DNA from 4 places in the Rhizobium sp. N324 genome. Region 1 is predicted to be linked to each of the others. Evidence: riboswitches for the same ligand, from Rfam matches in the RefSeq annotation. Region 1 holds a riboswitch; each other region holds the start of a gene.

Region 1 (5,381 bases):
CAATCGCCTCGTTACGGAAAACTTCCAGGGCACGCGCCAGGAAGCCGATCTCGTCGCCATTTTCCCTGTAAGTGACGGGAGAGGCCAGATCGCCTTTCTGCAAGGCGCTGATCCGCTCGCTGAGAATCCGGAGAGGGCGGCCGACGAGGCTGCGCATGGCGAGAAGGAAAGCGACAACGGCGAGGGCGGTGATCGCGAACTGCGTCAGCAGCGAAATCAGCACCTTCTGCTCGACCTCAGCAGCAATTTTTTCAACCGACCAGTTGGTGACGACATAGCCGGTCGCCTTGCCCGATTTGTCCAGCGGAAGCGGTGCGATGATGGTCACGACACCGGCCGATACTCCGCTGTCGTCGATCGTCGTTTTCTCAGGTTTGGCGCTGAGGCGCTTGGCCAGATCGGCGGCTGCCGGCAGACCGTCAATGCCGTCGCGCGTCCATGTATCGACGGCCGCAGGTTCGGCGTTGAAGGCGGCAAACTGAACGAGGTCGAGCGAGGGATCGTCGCGGTACAGCGAATAGGCCTCGCGAACGGCGTTCGCCTTGCCCCATTTCACGCCGCCGGCGGCCAGAGAGGCAAATTGCTCCGCATCCTTGGACCAGTTCGCCTTGGCGCCATCGATCAACGCCTTGGTTTCATACATCCAGGTGTAGGTGGCAAAGGCGGAGATGCCGCAAAGGTTGACGGCCACGATAATCGCCGCCAGCTTGGCTGTCAGAGGCATCGTTTTCAAAAATTGGAACATGCCGCGGGGGCCTCGAAACGCGGGCTCAGTCGGATATGTTCCCGACCAGCCTATCAATACAGGCATCCACGCCGGCGGTCGCAGCATGAGCACTCATGCCCATGTCCCCCTGTGCGACCCAAAACGCGCAAACGCAGTCTGTCTTCGATGTGTGAAGAAATCATAAAGTGGAATGGGATACCGAAACGGCGGCCGGCGGGATCAAGGGCTGTTTTCCGCCATGGCCTCACCCGGCTCGGCCTGGCGGTGCTTGCGGCGCCGTGTCGTCAGTTCGGCACCGGCGTCGCGCGGCAGGCGCAGGAAGGTGATGCAGGCCAGCGCCGAAATCGCCGAGACACTGAAAAAGGCGGTGTGGAAATCCGAGACCAGCAGCCTGCCGCCATGGAAGCCGCTCGAAATTTCGAGGATGCCGCCGGCGATCGCCACTCCCATCGCCATGGAGATGCGCTGGGCCACGGCGTTGATCGCGGTCGCCTGGCTGCTGTCGGCATCGTCGACATCGCCGAAGGCCATGGCGTTGACGCCCGAAAAGGCCATGGAGCGGAAGAGGCCGCCGATCAGCAGGCAGGCCATGATCAGCGGCAGCGGCGTCTCCGTGGTGAAGAAGCCATTGATGCCGAGGAAGATTGCCGCAAGCAAGGTGGTAATCGATGTGACGGTGCGGAAGCCGAAGGCATTGAAGGTGCGCGAAGCGGCAAATTTAGAGCCCATCGAGCCGAGCGCGCTGACGAAGGTGACCGAGCCCGATTGCAGCGGCGTCAGGCCGAAGCCGAGCTGCAACATGAGCGGCATCAGAAAGGGCAGGGCGCCGAGCCCCATGCGAAAATTCGAGGCGCCGAGGATCGCCGCCCGGAACATCGGGTAGCGGAACATTTTCGGATCGAGCAGCGGATAGGGCACGCGGCGGGCATGCAGGAGATAGAGGAGGCCGGCAAGGATGCCGACGGCCACCGTGACATAGCCGTAGATCACCGGCACGGCCGGCAGGCTGATCACCGAGAGGCCGAAGACGAATCCGGAAAAGCCGATGCCGCAAAGGAAGAAGCCCGGAAAATCCATCGGCCGCGGGCTGCGCGGCTCGACCGCCGGCAGGAAACGCGTGACGAGGATGATGCCGAGCACGCCGATCGGGACATTGATCCAGAAGATCCAGTGCCAGGTGAGATAGGTGGTGAGGAAACCGCCGATCGGCGGACCCATGATCGGCCCGATCAGCGCCGGAATGGTTAGCCAGGCCATGGCATCGACGAGTTCGTGGCGCGGCGTTGCCCGGACCAGCAGCAGGCGGCTGACCGGCGTCATCATCGAGCCGCCGGCGCCCTGGATCAGCCGCGCGACGACGAAGGCCGCGATTGAATTGGAAAAGGCGCAGGCGACCGAGCCGATCATGAAGACGAAGATCGCCATGCGGAAGATGTTACGCGCGCCGAAACGATCCGACATCCAGCCGCTGATCGGGATGAAGATCGCCAGCGCCACGAGATAGCTGGTGACGGCAAGCTTCAACGCGATCGGCGAGGTGCCGATATCGGCCGCTATCGCCGGCAGGCTGGTGGCGATGACGGTCGAATCCATCTGTTCCATGAACAGGGCGACCGCAAGGATCATGGGTGTGAGGCGGGGCACGGGCAACCGGGATGCAAGGAGACAAATCACGGCGCCATGGGCGTCGGTCGGGATCAATTCATTTCTAGGGCAGCGACACCCGCCTGTCCATGAAGTCGATGTCGCAGGCAGTTTGAATGCGATGTGAGAGCCGGCTTGCGGTGGCGCTGTTTTGCTGAAATAGATGCGGCGTCAGGTGCCTGCCATCCAGGCGGGAGAATCGGGAATCCGGTGCAAGACCGGAACGTGCCCAACGCTGTAAGGCCGACGCCTGCCGCTTCATATGCCACTGGCTTTTGCCGGGAAGGCTGCGGCAGACGGATGACGCCAAGTCAGAAGACCGGCCTGGCAAGATAGACCCAACCCGCGCGGACGGCGGGCGGTTGCGTTGTTGGGGATTTGACGATGCGACCCTTTGATGAGGATGCCCTGTCAGTGGCGTCCGGTTTTTCCTTGGCCGAACGCGAGGCCGTCTATCACGCGATCATGACGCGGCGCGACGTTCGCAGCCAGTTCCTGCCCGATCCCTTGCCGGACGATGTCGTGGCGCGGCTCTTGACAGCCGCCCACCACGCACCCTCCGTCGGCTTCATGCAGCCGTGGAATTTCATTCTGGTGAAAAGTCCAACGGTGCGCGCGCAGGTCCGCGATGCCTTTTCGAAGGCCAACGAGGAAGCGGCAGCGATGTTCGAGGGCGAGCGGCGCCAAGCCTACCGCTCGCTCAAGCTCGAAGGCATCGTCGAGGCGCCGCTCGGCATATGCGTGACCTGCGATCCCACCCGCAGCGGCAGCGTGGTGCTGGGGCGCACGCATAATCCGCGGATGGACAGCTATTCAACAGTCTGCGCCATCCAGAATCTCTGGCTTGCGGCTCGCGCCGAAGGGATCGGCATCGGCTGGGTCAGCATTTTTCGCGAAGGCGATCTGAAGACCATTCTCGGCATACCCGAGCATATCGAAGTGATCGCCTGGCTCTGCGCCGGGTTCGTCGACCGGCTTTACGACGAGCCGGAACTCTCGGTTAAAGGCTGGCGGCAGCGGCTGCCGCTCGAGGAACTCGTCTTCCACGACGGCTGGGGACGCAACGAGCCTTAGCCATCACTGCTGCTGCGGCTACTGCTGCGGTTGGGGGCCAGGTGCTGCGGGATTGGCAAGATCAATCGAGCCCTGGTCGCCGGCGAGGAACTGCGGGCCGACCTGACGGACCTTGTTCTGCGTGGGATCGTAAGGGCGCTCAGGCACCGATGACTGCGGCGCGGCCGTTGTCGCGGTCTCCTTGATCGGCGGATTGGTGCGGATGGTGGTGATCGAGCCCTGCTGCGGCGGTTGGCTGACCGCCTGCTTGCCGCGCATCTCGTCGAAATAGGCGGTGAGATTGCACGCGCAGGTGTTCTTTTCACCGGGCGCGCGGTTCTTGTAGGCGAAGGCGTTCTTCATGGCGCTGTAGGGCGTGCCGGTTGCGACCGAGATCATGTTCGAGGCCTCCGTGCTCGTCACCTCGCGATAGAAGAGTTCGGTCTCGATGCCGGGGCACATCTTGGCGCAGGTCTGGGCGTCGCGGCCGAAATCAACCGAGGTGGTGTTCGAGCTGATCGGGAAGAAGCCGCCGTCGCAGCTGCGCACGCACATGGTGCTGACCGGCGACAGCATATCGGCCCGCGGCAGGCCGTAATGCGGGTCGGCCTCCTCGCCGCCGCCGAGCGGAATGAAGGTATCGGAACGCATCGCCTGCTCCTCGACGCTCGGGGCAGGCTCGCCGGCACCGCGCGCGGAAGGCGCATAGAAGTTCTCGCTGTTGCAGCCGTTGCTGTCGAGCGCGGCCATCAGTTCGCGGCGGTCGTCATCGGCGCTGTTCCGGTCGGCCAGCTCGTCGCGGCGGTCCTGGAGATAAGCGATATTGTCGATCATCCGGCCTTCGGCCTGCGACAGCTCGGTGCAATAATCGGCATTCTCGCCGCCGATCACCACCATGCTGCCCGAGGTGCAGCCGTAACTGCGCAGGTCGTTGCGCACCTTGCGCAGCTCGAGGTTCTGCTCGGCCATGGCACTGGCATATTGGCGTGCTTCCGGGCCGTTGCTATTGCCGATCGATCGCGGCAGGTCGGCGAGACGGCCGCGCAGGTCCTCACAGATGGCATTGGTCTGCGCGACGGCGGGCGCTGCGAAGGCGAGAAGAAGGGCGAGAGACAGGTTTCGGCGTTTCACGGCGTCGTCCCGGAATGAGCAAACGGTCGGTGGGTCGAATGCGACTTCAATCGGCCGCGCGTTTTCCCTTAACGGATTTCTCTTAATAAGCTCAGAGAAAATATTAGCGTATTTTCCTGATCTTATCCAGCAATCGCCAGAGACGCGGTGAAAATGACAGGCATCCCCGACGAGATCCGATCCTTTGCGCCGATATCAGGCGTGACGGAAGCCCAACACGGCCTTCACCTCTTCGCGGACGGTTGTTATGAGCCCGGTTCCGGGCATGGAGGCTGGTCGTTTGTCGCTTATCGCGATGCGGCGGAAATCGCCTCCGACTTCGGTGGCGTCGACGATTCCAGCAATAATTCCATGGAATTGACCGCCGTTCTCAGGGCCGCCATGTGGATCAACAGCCAAACAGCCGGCGAACCCGCGATCATCTGGTCCGATTCCGTCTATGCCGTCAAAGGCTGCAACAGCCGGCGGCATATCTGGAAGAACAACGGCTGGAAGAAAAGTAGCCCGAATGGACAGGGGCGAAGGCGAACGATCGACAATGCGGACCTTTGGAAAGCGGTCGATCTTCAGCTATGCCAAAACGCCCTGGTGACCATTGCCTGGTGCAAGGGGCATTCAGGGATTGCCGGCAACGAGCGCGCGGACGCGCTCGCGGATAGAGGACGCCTGTCGATCGCCGGTGGCTGACGTTGGCCGCAGCCGGCTTACGCCGGCTGCGATGCCTCGACGACGGCCAGTGCGGCCATATTGACGACGCCGCGGGAGGTGACCGAGGGGGCGAGGATATGGGCGGGCAGGGCGGTGCCGAGCAGGATCGGGCCGACAT
Region 2 (5,381 bases), 280 kb from region 1:
TGCGGCGTGCGGCCGAGCCGCACCACGTCGCGCGCGGTCAGCTGCGTCTCGGTCGTCGACTGCTGCTCGACGAAGGCGATGCGCCGTGCAAGGGCGGCACGCGACAGCGAAGCGATATCGTCTTCGCCCAGCCGGATGACGCCGCTGCGGACCTTGCGCAGCCGGCAGATCAGCCTGAGCAGGCTCGATTTGCCGGAGCCGTTCGGTCCCAGCAGGCCGAGCACCTTGCCCTTTTCGACCGTCAAGCTGACGCCGTTGACGATGACCGTGTCGCCGGCGGCAAAACTCACCGCGTCGATCGTAATGCTCATGCGCTCCTCCGCACGCGATAGAGGATGACGGCGAAGGCCGGCGCGCCGAAGAGCGCCGTGACGACGCCGATCGGCAGGACTTGCTGCGGGATGATGATGCGCGAGACGATATCGGCGCCGACCATGTAGATCGCGCCGCCGAGTGCTGTTGCCGGCAGCAGCCGCCGATGGCCCGGCCCGACGAGAAAGCGGGCGGCATGCGGAATGACCAGGCCGACGAAGCCGATCGACCCGACCATGCTGACGACACTTGCCGTCATCGCCGCCGTCAGGCCGAACAGCAGGATCTGGACGCGGCGCACGGCAATGCCGAGCGAGGCCGCGGCATCCGTGCCGAAGGCGAAGGCATCGAGCGCCCGGACATGGGCCATGCAGATGACAAAGCCGGCAAGCGCGATCGGCACCGAGAGATAGACATCCGGCCAACGCACACCGCTGAGCGAACCCAGAAGCCAGAACAGGATGCCGCGCGCCTGCTCAGCATTCGCCGAGGTCGTCACGATGTAGGAGGTCAGCGCATTGAAGAGCTGCGAGCCGGCGACGCCGCACAGGATGATGCGCTCGCCTGTTCCCCCTGCCCCCGTCGCCAGGAAGCCGACCAGCAGAAAGGCGACGACCGCGCCGATGAAGGCGCCGCTCGACAGGCCGAGAACACCGTAGCCGAAGCCGAGGATCATCACGCAGACCGCTCCCGTCGAGGCGCCGGCGGAGATGCCGAGCACATAGGGTTCGGCCAGCGGATTGCGCAGCAGCGCCTGCAGCACGGCGCCGCAGAGCGAGAGCGACGCGCCGGCGCTGGCCGCGACGAGCGCCCGGCTCAGCCGATAATCCCAGACGATGCCCTGGTGAATGCGGCTGAGTTCGAATTGCGTGCCGAACAGCCGGTTGGAGACCGCCTCCGCCGTCGTCGCCAGCGGGATCGCGATCTCGCCGATCGAAACCGCAACGCTGATCATCAGCCCAAGAAGGAGAAAGGCAGCAATGGTGAGCGCGCCAAGCGCCCACCATCCCTGCCGCCTGGCCGACATTGCCTTCACTGCGACAGGCCGAAGGACTTGATGCCCTCCGCCAATGTCTCGATGCCGTCGATCGTGCGGATCGTCGGGTTCATCGATTGCGCATCCATCATCACGAAGTGCCTGTTCTTGACCGCATCCAGTTCCTTGGTGACAGGATCGTTCTCGAGGAAATCGATCTTCACCTTGGGATCGTCGGCGGCGTAGCGGCGCCGATCCATGGTCGCGAGCACGATGACGGCGGGGTTCGCCTGCGCGATGGTTTCCCAGCCGACCAGCGGCCATTCCTCCTCGGTGGTGACGACGTTTTTCGCGCCGATCGTCTTCAGTATATAGGCCGGAGCACTGTTCTTGCCGGCGATGAAGGCGTCACCATTGACCTCTTTGCTGGAGAACCAGAAGACGACCGGCAGGTTCTTGCCGGATGCGCCCGCTATCGAGGCGACGGCATCGGCCTCGCGCGTCTTCAATTCAGCGATCAGCGCATCGCCGCGCGCCTTCACGTCGAAAATTTCAGAGAGCTCGGCGATTTCGCGATAGATCAGTTCCATCGTGAACAACTCCCCACGCACGCCGTCGCCGCCATCGGTGTTGACCTTAGCGACGCAATCGGCCGGCGAAAGATAGGTATTGATCCCGAGATCCTGGAACTGCTCCCGCTTGCCGACCGAGCCTTGCGCACCGACATGCCATTCGAACTCGGCCGCCACCAGGTCTGGCTCCTGCCCGACGACGGATTCGAAGCTCGGATCATTGTCGGCGAGACGCTTTATCCTGCTGTTGGCTTCGGCATATCGCGGCAGCACGGGACCGACCCAGACGGCCGTGCCGGCGATCTTGTCGGCAAGGCCGAGCGAGAAAAGAATTTCGGTCATGCCCTGGCCGATCGAAACGATCTTCGACGGCGCCTTCTGGAAGGTCACCTGCTCACCGCAATTGGCGATGGTCAAAGGATATTGGGTGGCGGCAAGGCTCGGTGCCGCAAGGCCGATCAGCCCGAAGGCAAATGTCATGGTGGCGAGAATCTGGCGCATGAAAACCTCGATTGAAGGAAAAGGCACGGTTATGCCGCACGCGCGGCCGAAGGCACGCTGACACGTGCACTAACCGCAGGAGGCCCAATCGAGACGGATGCATGCCGAAATTCGGCGAAGGTTCAGAAGGTCAATCATGTCTGTTCCTTGTCCGGGCATCCCCGCCCGGTTGATTGGATCGTGATTGACGGCAGGTCTCCTGGCTCGCGGATATAAGTCGCGTCATCCGCCTTCCCGCGATATCTCGCAGTGGCCGGGCCATAAGCCCTTCAGAAATGACCGATCGCTGGCCACACCTGAGATGATCGACAATCCGCTTACAGTTGCGGGGGCAGCCACGGTCTCGGTCCCTTACTGGGTCGTCCTCACCGCGTTCCCTATTAATCCCCTTGGAGTCATCTTCAGGGAACCGTCGCCCCCAGTTACGTCGCCTGCCCGCACGACGTCAATGATTATTGCGGAGGATTGGGTCTGGTGGGCGAAAAATGGAGACGCACCGTCGGAGCGCTGTCGGCCGGTATAATGCCAGCATCCTCATCCCCAGGATGGGGCTCTCTTAAGCATCCTCCCATTCCCACTGTCGTGGGCGCGGCATCCAGCAACCTCCCTCATGCTGAGCTGCGCAGCCCGAAAGGGCGAAGCCTCGAAGCACGCCGCAACGCTGCTCCTTGCCAAAAACGCATCCCGCTCTGCGAATGGAGCACCCGCCTCGCCTTTCGAGGCTTCAGCCTTCGGCTTCCGCACCTCAAGATGAGGCTCTCTTGAGCGTCGACACAAGATCCTCCCGTTCCCGCCGTCGTGGGTGCGGCACCCTCCGATCTTCCTTATGCTGAGGCGCGCAGCCGAGAGGGCGAAGCCTCGAAGCACGCACCGCAACGCTGCTCCGTTCCTACAACGCATCCAGCGGTATCTTCAGATACCGCCGCCCGTTCGCCTCCGGCTCGGGCAGCCGCCCGCCGCGGATGTTGACCTGCAATGCGTGCAGCATCAGCTTCGGTTTCGGCAGCGTGCGGTCGCGCGCCTGGCGCAGCGCCACGAAGCCGGCCTCGTCGATGCCTGATATATGCAGATTGGCGCGCTTCTGGGCGGCTACCGTGCTTTCCCAGCGCGGGTGACGGCCGCCGGGTTGATAGTCGTGGCCGGAAAAGAGCCGGGTCTCCTCGGGCAGCGACAGGATGGCCTGGATCGAGTGCCAGAGGGCGCTGGCGCTGCCGCCGGGAAAATCGGTGCGCGCCGTGCCCGAATCCGGCGTGAATACCGTGTCATGCACGAAGGCGGCGTCACCGATCACATAGGTCACCGAGGCAAGGGTATGGCCGGGCGAGAACATCACTCGGGCTTTGAGCCCGCCGATCTCGAACGTGTCGCCATCGGTAAACATCCGGTCCCATTGCGAGCCGTCGGTTTCGAGTGCCGGCCAGTTGTAGATCTCCTTCCAGAGCACCTGCACGTCGGTGACATGGGCGCCGATCGCCGTCGGCGCGCCGGTCTTTCCTTTGAGATAGTGCGCGGCGGAGAAATGGTCGGCATGCGGATGCGTGTCGAGGATCCACTCGACCGTCAACCCTTCGCTGTCGATATGCGCGAGGATGGCGTCGGCATTGGCCGTTCCGGTCGCGCCCGACATCTCGTCGAAATCGAGCACCGGGTCGATGATGGCGCAACGTTTCGTCACCGGGTCGGCGACGACATATTGCACACTGCAAGTGCGCGGCTCGAAGAAGGCCTTCACCTCAGCCGCCTGCCCTGCCCGCTTTTCCAGCCAGCGGCGCGCGCCGGCAAGATCGAAGCCGAGGTTTTGACCGAAGGCCTCGACATCCCCCGGCGGCATCCGCCCGTCGAGCACCTCTCCCAGCACATAGAGCGTCAGCGCCCGCGTGCCGCTCTTGCAATGAGCGACGACCGGCCCCTTCACCTGCGTCATCGCCGTCTGGAAGGCGCGGATATCGGCCTCGGTGATCTCGGCCCCTTTCACCGGCACGAAGCTGTAGTCGAGCCCCGCGGCGGCGGCGGACGCCTTTTCCGCCGCATTGCCGGGCTGCCCCGGCTCCTCGCCATCCGGCCGGGCGTTGATGACGCCGGCAAAGCCGCCTGCCGCAAATGCGGCAAAGCCGGCGGCATCGGGCTGCCCCGCCACCGATATCAGTTCATTGACCCTCACGGATATCATCGAAGCCCCCGCGCCGCCTGCATCATGCAGCATCGCACGTATATCGATACAATCTCACGACTATATCGCCGAGCGCAAGAATAGTCGCTACACACTTCTTCGCGCCTGCCTCGGGTCGGCAAATACAGACGCAAGACGATCCTCGCCCGGCGAGTGCAGCCCGTTAAAACGATAGCGTCGCTGCGCCCTGTTTGATCTCGGCATGCATGGCGCTGGCGCCGACGATAACGACGCCGTCGAGCATGTCTTCCTGCGTATAACCGCGTGCGGTGACGCAGGGCGGGCAAGCCCAGATCGTGCCGCCGCGCTGCTGGAAATTCTCGATAAGCGTCGACAGCGGATCGAGCGGCGGTATATGCGTCATGCGCTGACCGCCCTTGCGCACAAGGTCGATCCCGGTGCTGGTGAGGAACACCGAGACCTTCAGCCCGGCGGTGATGCCGCCATTGGCAATAGTGAAGGCGACGGAGGACAGTTCGGATTCTATCCCCTTGGTGACGAGCACGACCAGTTTGTCGCTTGGCGTTTGCATAGTATTCTCCCTGTTGCAGTGACCTGTTCACGATAGGAGGATGCGCGGGGCGCGTATTTGGCCGGAATGCGTGAAGCCTTGTCCGAAAATCCAGACGCGGCGGGTGTCGCGCGCGACGACGTGCTGTCGGCGCTGCTGTCGACGATCCGCCTGTCCGGATCGCTGCAGTTTTGCTTCATGCCGACTGGCGACTGGCAGACCGACGCTGCACCGTCGCTGGCAGGCCTTTCGGCGAAGGCCTCGGGCACGATGCCGTTTCACATTGTCGTCGCCGGCAATTGCTGGCTGAAAACCGAAGGTGAAGCGACCGATCTCGAG
Region 3 (5,381 bases), 1.6 Mb from region 1:
GAGATGCGGGCATCCGCCACCATCTCGCGATACTTTTCCGTCACCGAAATCTCGGTGAAGGGCAGGCCGTAGACGCGCTCTACGTCATAGGGCGAGAACAGGTACATGTCCTCGTTGTTCCTCGCGAGTTCGAAGGTGATGTCGGGCACGACGACACCGAGCGACAGCGTCTTGATGCGGATCTTCTCGTCGGCATTCTCGCGCTTGGTGTCGAGGAAGCGCATGATATCGGGGTGATGGGCGTTGAGATAGACGGCGCCCGCCCCCTGGCGTGCACCGAGCTGGTTGGCATAGGAGAACGAGTCTTCGAGCAGCTTCATGACGGGGATGATGCCCGACGACTGGTTCTCGATCTGCTTGATCGGCGCGCCGGCCTCACGGATATTCGTCAGCGACAGCGCCACGCCGCCGCCACGCTTCGACAATTGCAGCGCCGAATTGATCGACCGGCCGATCGATTCCATATTGTCCTCGACCCGCAGCAGGAAGCAGGAAACGAGTTCGCCACGCTGCTTCTTGCCGGCATTGAGGAAGGTCGGCGTTGCCGGCTGGAAACGGCCGGAAATGATTTCGTCGACCATGTCGCGGGCAAGCGCCTCGTCGCCACGCGCCAGGGTCAGCGCCACCATGCAGATGCGATCCTCGTAGCGCTCGAGATAGCGCTTTCCGTCGAAGGTCTTCAGCGTATAGCTGGTGTAATATTTGAAGGCGCCGAGGAAGGTCGGGAAGCGGAACTTCCTGGCATAGGCGTGGTCGAACAGGTCGCGGACGAAATTGAAGGAATACTGGTCGAGCACCTCCTGCTCGTAATAGCCCTCGGTCACGAGGTAATCGAGCTTTTCCCTCAGATTGTGAAAGAACACGGTGTTCTGGTTCACATGCTGCAGAAAATACTGCTTGGCCGCCAAGCGGTCCTTGTCGAGCTGGATCCGTCCCTCATCGTCATAGAGGTTCAGCATGGCGTTCAGCGCGTGATAATCGAGCGCTTCCGCCGCTTTCAAAGGGCGTTCGCCGGTGGGATGAGCAAAAGTGTTATGCGGTTTTGCGCCCGCATCCCGCGTCAGAGTTGTTCCCGTGTCCAAAACCGTTCCATTCCGTGTTTGACGTTGGCGACATCCTCCTCCGTGCCCATGAGCTCGAACCTGTAGAGGTAAGGCACCTGGCATTTGCGCGAGATCACGTCGCCGGCGAGCCCGTATGTCTCGCCGAAATTGCTGTTGCCCGCGGCAATCACGCCGCGGAGGAGTCCACGGTTCTCCGCATCGTTCAGGAAACGGATCACCTGTTTGGGAACGGCGCCCTTGCCGTCGCCGCCGCTATAGGTCGGCACAACAAGCACGAAGGGTTCGCGGATAGGGAATGCGTCCGCACCGCCCGCCGGAATGCGCGCCGCGCGCAATCCAAGCCTGGCGACAAAGCGATGGGTATTGCCGGATCGGCTGGAATAATAAACGATCAGCCCCATCGCCTTTTCCCTCGGGTCAGGAGAGCGCGCTGATCATGTCGGGACGGAAACCCGCCCAATGCCGCTCACCGGCGATGACGACGGGGGCCTGCATGTAGCCGAGGCTGCGGACGCGATCGAGCGCTTCGGCATCCTGCGAGATATCGACGATGTCGTAATCGACGCCCAGACGGTCGAGGGCGCGATAGGTGGCGGTGCATTGGACGCAGGCGGGTTTGCTGTAGACGGTAACGCTCATCATGTTCCTCGTGATGTCAAAGAATTCAGGACGCAATACTGGGATCGGGCGCCTTGCGACGTCCGGGGCAACGTTTTGATGGTGATCTGGCAAAGTCGGCGCTTTAAACGCCTGATACGATCCCTTTCGGGATTTGCGCGGGCGGCGGCCTTGATATTCTGGACATGACTTCAACCCCGAAGTGCTCATGCGGACGTTCGGGGCAGCGCAACAGGCGCGGATCATTCCGCTTTCATGCACGCGACCTTCCGGACACCCCGCCGGTGGACATCTAGTTCAAGGCAGGTCTCCTGGCTCGCGGGTCGAAGCACCCTGCCCCAGCCTTCCCGAGGCATCATGCCTCAGTGACCTGAAATCGGACAGTTGCTCGCCGCTCACAGTTGCGGGGGCAGCTCCGGCCTTGTTGCGCCGTTATGGCGAAACGCACCGTATTCCCGTCTTAGCCTGCGATCCTGACGAATCGAAGGAACCTTGAACACTAGATATAGTATCTGAATCCAAAATCGCGTCAACGGGTGGTTTGCACATCTCGTTACGGCAGGTTTGAAATCACTGCGTTCCTGTGAAAAACATGGATAATAAAGGCTTAAACAAAACGAACTGCGGAGAAGGCCGTGATGAGCAGGGCAGCCTGGTCGGCTCCCAGGCTGCTGACAAACCACGGCCAAACCCGTGACGTCATCCTCGGCCTTGTGCCGAGGATCTACGGACGATCAATTAAGTATTTGAAAATAAATGTTTTCCTGTCAGGAAATTGCCGTGGTTAAATGCTCGGCACAAGGCCGAGCATGACGGAGGAGACTTTGTCGGCAAACCGAAAGCCGGCCTGACTGAGGATCGGCTCCGCTGTTTTCGCTTCTCGATCAGGCCCGAACCGGCAGCAGTCTTCACGCCGCCCCCGGAAAAACATTCATCCCTTTACGCGAAGCAATCGCAGCGCGTTGATCGTCACCAGCACGGTAGCGCCGGTATCGGCGAGGATCGCCGGCCAGAGGCCGGTGATGCCGGCAATGGTCGTCACCAGGAACACCGCCTTCAGACCGAGCGCGATGGTGATATTCTCTAGGATATTTCGCATCGTCCGTTTCGACAGTTCGATCATCCGCGCCACGTCGCCGACGCGGCCGTGCAGCACGGCGGCGTCCGCGGTCTCCAGCGCCACATCGGTGCCGCCGCCCATGGCGATGCCGATATCGGCGGCGGCCAGCGCCGGCGCGTCGTTGATGCCGTCGCCGACCTTGGCGACGATGAATCCCTGACGCTTCAATTCGCCGACGACCCGCTGCTTGTCCTCGGGCATCATCTCGCCGCGCCAGTCGATGCCGAGCATGCCGGCAACGGCGGCCGCCGTTCGTTTGTTGTCGCCGGTCAGCATCATCGCCTTGACGCCGGCCGAGCGGAGCGAGGAAAGCCCGGCCTCGGCATCCTCGCGCGGTTCATCGCGCATGGCGATCAGGCCGGCTGCCGCGCCATTGACGAGCAGCACCGACACGCTCTTGCCCTCGTCGTTCAATGCGGTAATGCGTGCATCCTTGTCGCCATCGAGTGCTTCGCGCTCGCGAGCAGCGGATGGCGACAGCAGATCGAGCGTCTCACCGCCGACTTTGCCGCTGACACCCTTGCCCGGCAACGCTTCCAGTTCGAAAGCCGGCGGCACGGGAACACCGTCCGCCCTGGCGCGGTTGAGGATCGCCAGCGCCAGGGGATGGCTGGAGCCCTGCTCCAGCACCGCCGCGCGCGACAAGACCTGCGCCTCGCTCAATCCGAAGGAAACGAGATCGGTGACCTGCGGCTTGCCTTCCGTCAGCGTGCCTGTCTTGTCGAAGGCGACCATCGTCACCTTGCCGAGCGTTTCCAACACCGCGCCGCCCTTCATCAGCAGCCCCCGCCGGGCGCCTGCTGAAAGCGAGGCCGCAATCGCCGCCGGCGTCGAGATGACAAGCGCGCAAGGGCAACCGATCAGCAGAATGGCAAGGCCCTTATAGATCCATTCGCTCCACGAGCCGCCAAAAAGGAGCGGCGGAACGACCGCCACCAGGGCTGCGACCAGCACCACGCCGGGCGTGTAGTAACGCGAGAACCGATCGATGAAACGTTCCGTCGGCGCCTTCGATTCCTGCGCCTCTTCCACCAGCTTGACGACGCGGGCGATGGTATTGTCGGCAGCCGCCGCCGTGACGCGAACCCTAAGCACGACATCGCCATTGACCGTGCCGGCAAAGACGGCGGCATCGACACCCTTGCGCACCGGCGTGCTCTCGCCCGTCACCGGCGCCTCGTCGATCGCGCTCTCGCCCGAGACGATGATGCCATCCGCCGAGATGCGATCGCCCGGGCGCACCATGATGATCGCGCCGACGGCAAGGCTTTCCGCCGGCACCTCCCGCGCCAGGCCATTGTCTTCGAGCAAGGCATTCTTCGGCACCAGCGTCGTCAGCGACTGGATGCTTTCGCGCGCCTTGCCGGCCGCCACCCCCTCCAGCAGTTCGCCGACGAGGAACAGGAACACGACGGTCGCCGCCTCCTCGCCGGCATTGATGATGACGGCGCCGACGGCAGCAATCGTCATCAGCATCTCGATCGAAAAAGGCGTGCCTGATAGAGCCGCCATGACGGCGCGCCGCGCGATCGGCACCAGGCCGACCAGCATGGCGACGATGAAGGCATAGGACGCGATCGAAGGCACGAGATGGCCGATGGCATAGGCGCCAATCAGCGCGGCACCCGAGAGAATTGTCAGCCGACCCTTCTTGCTTTGCCACCAGGGACCGGTCATCGGCCCATGATCGTGCCCATGCAGACCTTCGATTTCGGTCTTGCCATGCGCATGGTCATGATCGTGATCGTGATCGGCATGATCGTGGTCATGGCCGGCATGATCATGATTATGGCCCACGTGATCATGGTCGTGATGTTCATGTGAGCCGTGGTCATGCGCCGGCACCACGCTTCCGGCAAAAGGCGAGACCGAATAACCGAGCCCCGTCACCTTCTTCTCGATCGCCTTGAGATCGCTGCTGCCGTCATGCCGGACGGTCATCGTGCCCGCCATCACCGAGACGGAAACATCGGCCACCCCCGCCACGCGCCTGACCGCCGTATCGATCTTGGTTGCGCAGGCGGCGCAATCCATGCCGCCGACCCGGTATCGTGTCTCGCTCGTCTCAGCCATGATCCGCTTCCTTGTCAAACAGAAGCACCTCTCCTACATCCTCTAGCGACTAGAGGTGCAAGAGGAAAATCATGAAAAAGATCACGATCGGCGAAGCCGCTCGCCGGAGCGGGGTCAAAGTGCCGACGGTGCGTTATTACGAGAGCATCGGCCTGCTCGCGGCGCCGAGCCGCAGCGAAGGCAACCAGCGCTCCTTCGAACCTGCCGATATCAGCCGCCTCACCTTCATCCGCCATGCCCGCGAGCTCGGCTTCGAGATCGAGGCGATCCGCACGCTGCTCACCCTGCAGGATGATCCGCACCAATCCTGCGCCTCGGCCGATGCCATCGCCAAGGCCCGCCTCGTCGAGGTCGAGCAGCGTATCCGCAGCCTGATGGCTTTGAAGGCCGAGCTGGAAACCATGGTGGAAGGTTGCGGCCATGGCCGCGTCGACCAATGCCGTGTCATCGAGGTTCTCGCCGACCACGGCCAGTGCACACATTCGCATCACTGATCCCGCCCTTGC
Region 4 (5,381 bases), 1.2 Mb from region 1:
TGGGCGGCAGAGGGCAAGTTCCTGACCGGCCGCCTCAGCCGCCCCGAAGCCGAGCGCCTGCCACCCGGCCAGCATCTCGTCAAAAACTGGCCGGTGCTCGATCTCGGCCAGCAGCCCGTCATCTCCACCGATAGCTGGCGTCTTGAAGTGCGCGGCCTCGTCGAAACGTCGCTCACCCTCACCTGGGCCGACTTCCAGGCGATCGAGCAGAGTACCAAGGTCAGCGATATCCACTGTGTGACCACCTGGTCGCGCTACGATAACAAATGGCAGGGTGTTTCCGCGCGCGACCTGCTCGATCTCGCCATGCCGAAGCCGGAAGCCGGTTACGTCATGCTGACGAGTTATGACGGCTATACCACCAACCTGCCGCTGGCGGATTTCGCCGCCGAGGATGCGATCCTTGTGACATCATGGGAAGGCCTGCCGCTGACGCCGGACCACGGCGGCCCGATGCGCCTCGTCGTGCCGCATCTTTATTTCTGGAAAAGCGCCAAATGGCTGCGCCGCATCGAACTGATGCCGGAGGACGAAGCCGGCTTCTGGGAAAAGAACGGCTATCATATGTATGGCGATCCGTGGCGCGAGCAGCGCTATTCCGATGATTGAGCCTTCGGCCGCAGAAAGCGGCCAAGCGCAAACACCGCCAGGGCGAACAGAGCGGCGAGCCCCGTCAGCGAGGCCATGCTGGCTAGGTGAAACGGCACTTTGCTCCAGCGTGGTTTGACGAGATCGGCGGTGTTGAACGCCTCGCCGCTGAACCGGCAGGTGATGAGCGCCAGGCTGCGCCGCACCATGTCGGCATCGACCGCGGAAACTATTTCACCAGCCGCAACGGCCTCCCGCGGCATCTCACGCATCGAAAGCAATACCGCCTTGGTCGCCGCCAGATAGGCATGGGCGCATTCGTTGAACGGGCTCTCCTCGTCACCAACGCTGCCCGGCACCCGCCCCCAAAGACAATAGGAATACTGGATTTGGACATAGTTGAGAATCCGCCGGAATGGCTCGTTCGTATCGACGGCTTGGGACGCCAGACCGATAATTCGGCCGCGATAGTCCGAAATCACCGCCATCTCGCCATGCGAAATTTCCGGGATATCGAGACCCGCCTGGCTGCCGCCGGTGCTGCGGCTATGAGCAAGGGCGTTTTCAGCAGGCATGCAAAAGAAGGCGGTGGCAAAGGCCGCCGACAGGATTGATATGGCTCTGCTGCTTTTCATGGTCGCCCGAAATCCTAAGGGCGCCGGCAAAACGGCGCCCCTCGATGCGTTCAGTGGAAGGCCCTCGCCGGCCGGCTCCGCTGCCCGTCCTTCACGGCAAGCCGCTTTTCCGCCAGCGCCCCGAAGGCAAGGCCAAGTGTTGCCCAGAGGATCGCATGCATGGCGAGCGTTGTCGTCCGAAAACGCCAGAGCACCATGGCCGAGAAGTTCTCCGGCACCTCGTTGATCGGCGGCAGCAGATAGAGCACGAGGCCCATGAAGACGAGATAGGCGATGCCGGCGATGATCGCGCCGTTCCAGAGGCCGAAACGCTGGGAGAGGCGGCGCGACAGAGCCACCGCGGCGATCAGGGCGGCGAGCGAAACGACGATCATCAGGAAGAACAGCTCAGTCCTGACGCCGATCGTTTCGGCATTGCCGACCGCCGGCGGGTTGGCCGGATATTTGAAAGCGGGAACGAGCACGATCGCCACGAAGGCGGCAAGGGCGATGACCGCCGAGGTGCCGCGCGCCGAAAGATTGCTGACGCGGCCGTGCACGAAAGCGACGACGAGCGCGAAAAGACCGCCGACGGCAACGGTGTAGGGCATGACGCCGGTGAAAAGACCGAGACCGGCCTGCGTGGCGCGGCTGACGATTTCAGGTTCGGTGGCTTGGCCGGCCGCCTGGGCGCTCGCCTCTTCAAAAGCGATCGCCGCATCGATCAGCGGCTCGCCGAAGACATGGGCGAACGCGAAGACAAGGAAGCCAGCAATCAGGCCCGCGAACATGCCGCGAAGCAGAAGGTTTCCAACCATGTGAGCAACTCCCCTAGAGCAATTCCAGGAAAAATGCGAAGCGGTTTTCCGTTCGGAATTGCATTAAAACAAAGCTTAGAGCGGTTCTGCTGAACCGCTCTAGTGGCAGGGGAAGCCGAGGAGGTGGCGGGCGTCATGCACGAATTCGTGCACATACATGCCGTTGAACAGCGCCGTCGCGCCTTCCTCGGTGCCGACAAAATAAATAGCGAGAAGCATCAGCAGGCCGCCGAAGATCGCCCAGGGCAGGATTTCTCCTACGGGGATCGGCGCCGGTGCCGCGACGGGCGCAAAAGTGGTGTCAGACATGTATTCCTCCGGGAATGACGCGTTCAGTCGAAAGAGTGCTTGTGCGGTAGGGTCTGACTTCCAGCGCGAAGAAGCTTCGACACGCTGGTCACAGCGGCGCGACCGTGCCGGATTTACACCGGCTTCCAAACCCGCAACAGCACGGTTATATCTGCACGCCGAAGAACCTGTCAACGAAACTTCACGAGCCGGCCAAGGGCTGTCCTACTGTATTCCCGGGAGATCAGAAGACCGTGAACACACGCCTTACCTGGATCTGCCATGGTGCAACGGCGGCGAGCCGCAAGGCTCTGTTTCCGATCGACGAACCGCTGGAAGCCAAGGCAACGGAGGAAGCCGGCAGGATGGCCGGCCTGCCCCGCGCCGATCGTATTGCCGTAAGCCCGGCTTTGCGTGCCCGCCAGACTGCCGACGCGCTCCGCCTTCAAGCCCGGATAGACCCGGTACTTGGCGATTGCGATCATGGCCGCTGGGCCGGCAAGTCGATCGCGACGGTAGAGGCCGAGGAGCCGGAGAACCTCATGGCCTGGATGACAAGTCCGGAAGCGGCCCCGCACGGAGGCGAGAGCCTTGTTGATCTTCGAACACGCGTCGCCAGCTGGATGGACAATGAATTCGCCCGCGGCGGCCATGTGATCGCCATCAGCCACGCCGCCATCATTCGGGCGGCGGTCACGCATGCGCTTCAGGCCCCGCCCTCCTCCTTTTGGCTCGTCGACATCGAGCCGCTCGCCGTCATTCGCATGACCAGCAACGGACGGCGCTGGTCTCTGCGCTTCCAGCATTAGCGATCTCTGATGCTTATCCAGCCTTACACAAGCAAATCGCGTCATCTCTATTGAACCCGGTTTCGCCGGGACTACTTCCTTGTCCCAAGGAGATGGAAGACATGACATATGATTGGAGTGGGGAGCGCACGCGTCGCCTGCGTTTGATGCGTGTCGCCACAATCACGGTTCTGGTCGGTCTCATAGTCAGCGTTCCGCTGTTGATGGTCACCGCCTGAAACACGAGAAAGGGCGAGCGATGCACCAGCACGCTCGCCTTCGTTCTTCCCGCCCCGCGCGCCGAGAAGCGCATTCGTCTCTCGACGGTGCAGCAACAGGCTGCCGTCTCCAATAATTCGCCTTCTGGTTTCAACGAACATTTCAGACTTTCATGATAGTTCGGCACAGGGTGGAGATGGAGAAGGCCATATGCCGGTGTTTTTCCAGAGCAGGGCCGGAAGGCAGTGCGTGTCGATCGTCGGGCTTGGGATAACTCTCTGGCTCCTCGGCGTGCTTTTGCAGCTCGACGACAGCCTTGTCTCCTTCATGACCGGTTTCGGCGAATATGGCGCCGACAAACTCGTTCTGGCGCTCGGCATCGCCGGCGCCATGAGCTTCATCTATTCGGTGCTGCGCATCGCCGACCTGCGCAAGGAAACGGAACTGCGCGCCGCGGCCCAGGCGAAGGCCGATTGGACCGCAACCCACGACCATCTGACCAAGCTGCCGAACCGCTACGCCTTCGAGCGCAAGATCCTCTCACGGCCGGTGAAGGACGACGAGGACCAGATCGAGGAGTGGGACCGCAACGTCACGCTCTTCTCCGTCGATCTCGACGGCTTCAAGAAAGTCAACGATCTCGTCGGCCACAAGGGCGGCGACATTCTGCTGATCGAGGTTGCCAGACGAATCTGCGCGCTCGGCAACGCCGATTGCGTCTACCGCTTCGGCGGCGACGAATTCATCATCGTTGCCTTTGCCCTGACCGCACAGCGCGAGGAGCGTTTTGCCAGACTGCTGATCCAGGCTGTCACCCGGCCGATCCATATCGACGGCTTTGCCGTCGAAGTCGGCGCCAGCGTCGGCTACGACCGCTGGACCGAGGGAGCCGAGCCGCTGGAAGATGCCGCCCATCGTGCCGACCTCGCCATGTACGAGGCAAAATCACGCGGCCCCAACCATTATTTCGCTTTCGAACCGGCCATGCAGGACAAGGTCACGGAACGCGCTGCGCTGGAAACCAGGCTGCGCGCCGCAATCGCCAACAAGGCGATCAAACCCTTCTATCAGCCGCTGATCGACCTGAAGACCGGTCAACTCTGCGGCTTCGAGGCCTTGGCGCGCTGGATCAGTGACGATGGCGTCAACATTCCGCCACCTGTTTTCATCGATATCGCCGAGGAAAACGGGATGATCACGGCCTTGTTCGGGGATCTGCTCGCCCAGGCCTGCAGCGACGCACTCACCTGGCCGGAACATGTGATGCTATCCTTCAACGTCTCGCCGGTGCAGATGGAAGACAGGCTACTGACGTCACGTATTCTCAAGGTCCTTGCGGCAAGCCGGCTGCCGCCGCAGCGCCTGGAGGTGGAGATCACCGAGAATGCGCTGATCCAGGATCCCGCCGTCGCCGCCGTCATCCTCGACGAGCTGCACGCGGCCGGCATCCAGATCGCGCTCGACGATTTCGGCACGGGCTATTCGAGTCTGGCCCAGCTCGCCCGTTATCGTTTCGACAAGATCAAGATCGACAAAAGCTTCATCGCCACCTATCGCGGCGACGAACGCCAGGAAAAGATCGTCCGCGCCATGCTCGGACTCGGCCGGAGCCTCAACATCAAGACGACCGCCGAAGGCGTCGAGGAGCACGGCCAGCTCGCCTTCCTGCTGCAGCTCGGCTGCGACATCGGCCAGGGCTATCTTTTCGGCAAGGCTATGCCCGCCGCCGAGGCGAGCATCTTCATCCGCGATCGTAATGCCAGCCTGGCCTCAACGGCCTGACGCTACAGCTGAAAAAACCGGCATTGATGAGGACGAGTAGGAATGTAATCGAGGCCGCAATTGCGGCTTCCAGCCCCGGCAGATCGATGATGACGTGGGCTGCGCATCGACAAAGCATGTGAAGGGCGGATAAACGCCTTTCCGTCCGCAGCCTCCGCACTAAGTTCGGCCAAAATACCGACTGTGCGGAGTCTCTGAAGACATGTCATCGACCGACCTGCTCCTGACCTTCAACGCCGGCTCCTCGACCGTCAAGATCGGTATCTTCGCGATGGATGGCGAGA

Evidence for each region. Region 1 has a riboswitch for cobalamin ahead of bluB (5,6-dimethylbenzimidazole synthase). Riboswitches for the same ligand answer to the same signal wherever they lie in the genome.
Region 2: linked by a shared signal. The riboswitch ahead of AMK05_RS13570 (ABC transporter substrate-binding protein) and the one ahead of bluB (5,6-dimethylbenzimidazole synthase) in region 1 are both predicted to bind cobalamin.
Region 3: linked by a shared signal. The riboswitch ahead of nrdH (glutaredoxin-like protein NrdH) and the one ahead of bluB (5,6-dimethylbenzimidazole synthase) in region 1 are both predicted to bind cobalamin.
Region 4: linked by a shared signal. The riboswitch ahead of AMK05_RS18030 (CbtB domain-containing protein) and the one ahead of bluB (5,6-dimethylbenzimidazole synthase) in region 1 are both predicted to bind cobalamin.

What each region holds. Positions count from the first base shown of each region.
Region 1 covers NZ_CP013630.1:2,524,243-2,529,623, reverse strand. Annotated here, with positions in the region: gene AMK05_RS12180 (methyl-accepting chemotaxis protein) at 1-745, opposite strand, end outside; gene AMK05_RS12175 (MFS transporter) at 947-2,353, opposite strand; cobalamin riboswitch at 2,528-2,713, shown strand; gene bluB (5,6-dimethylbenzimidazole synthase) at 2,756-3,445, shown strand; gene AMK05_RS12165 (DUF2865 domain-containing protein) at 3,464-4,555, opposite strand; gene AMK05_RS12160 (ribonuclease H family protein) at 4,709-5,242, shown strand; gene AMK05_RS12155 (NADP-dependent malic enzyme) at 5,260-5,381, opposite strand, start outside.
Region 2 covers NZ_CP013630.1:2,803,567-2,808,947, forward strand. Annotated here, with positions in the region: gene AMK05_RS13560 (ABC transporter ATP-binding protein) at 1-311, opposite strand, end outside; gene AMK05_RS13565 (FecCD family ABC transporter permease) at 308-1,339, opposite strand; gene AMK05_RS13570 (ABC transporter substrate-binding protein) at 1,345-2,361, opposite strand; cobalamin riboswitch at 2,534-2,790, opposite strand; gene blh (bifunctional sulfur transferase/dioxygenase Blh) at 3,251-4,531, opposite strand; gene AMK05_RS13580 (DsrE family protein) at 4,695-5,063, opposite strand; gene AMK05_RS13585 (AraC family transcriptional regulator) at 5,130-5,381, shown strand, end outside.
Region 3 covers NZ_CP013630.1:4,157,587-4,162,967, forward strand. Annotated here, with positions in the region: gene nrdE (class 1b ribonucleoside-diphosphate reductase subunit alpha) at 1-1,082, opposite strand, end outside; gene nrdI (class Ib ribonucleoside-diphosphate reductase assembly flavoprotein NrdI) at 1,061-1,465, opposite strand; gene nrdH (glutaredoxin-like protein NrdH) at 1,482-1,703, opposite strand; cobalamin riboswitch at 1,967-2,192, opposite strand; gene AMK05_RS20015 (heavy metal translocating P-type ATPase) at 2,614-4,875, opposite strand; gene AMK05_RS20020 (MerR family transcriptional regulator) at 4,947-5,369, shown strand.
Region 4 covers NZ_CP013630.1:3,755,790-3,761,170, forward strand. Annotated here, with positions in the region: gene AMK05_RS18015 (sulfite oxidase-like oxidoreductase) at 1-609, shown strand, start outside; gene AMK05_RS18020 (hypothetical protein) at 594-1,223, opposite strand; gene AMK05_RS18025 (CbtA family protein) at 1,274-2,020, opposite strand; gene AMK05_RS18030 (CbtB domain-containing protein) at 2,120-2,329, opposite strand; adenosylcobalamin (AdoCbl) riboswitch at 2,343-2,485, opposite strand; gene AMK05_RS18035 (histidine phosphatase family protein) at 2,563-3,117, shown strand; gene AMK05_RS18040 (putative bifunctional diguanylate cyclase/phosphodiesterase) at 3,526-5,097, shown strand; gene AMK05_RS18045 (acetate/propionate family kinase) at 5,300-5,381, shown strand, end outside.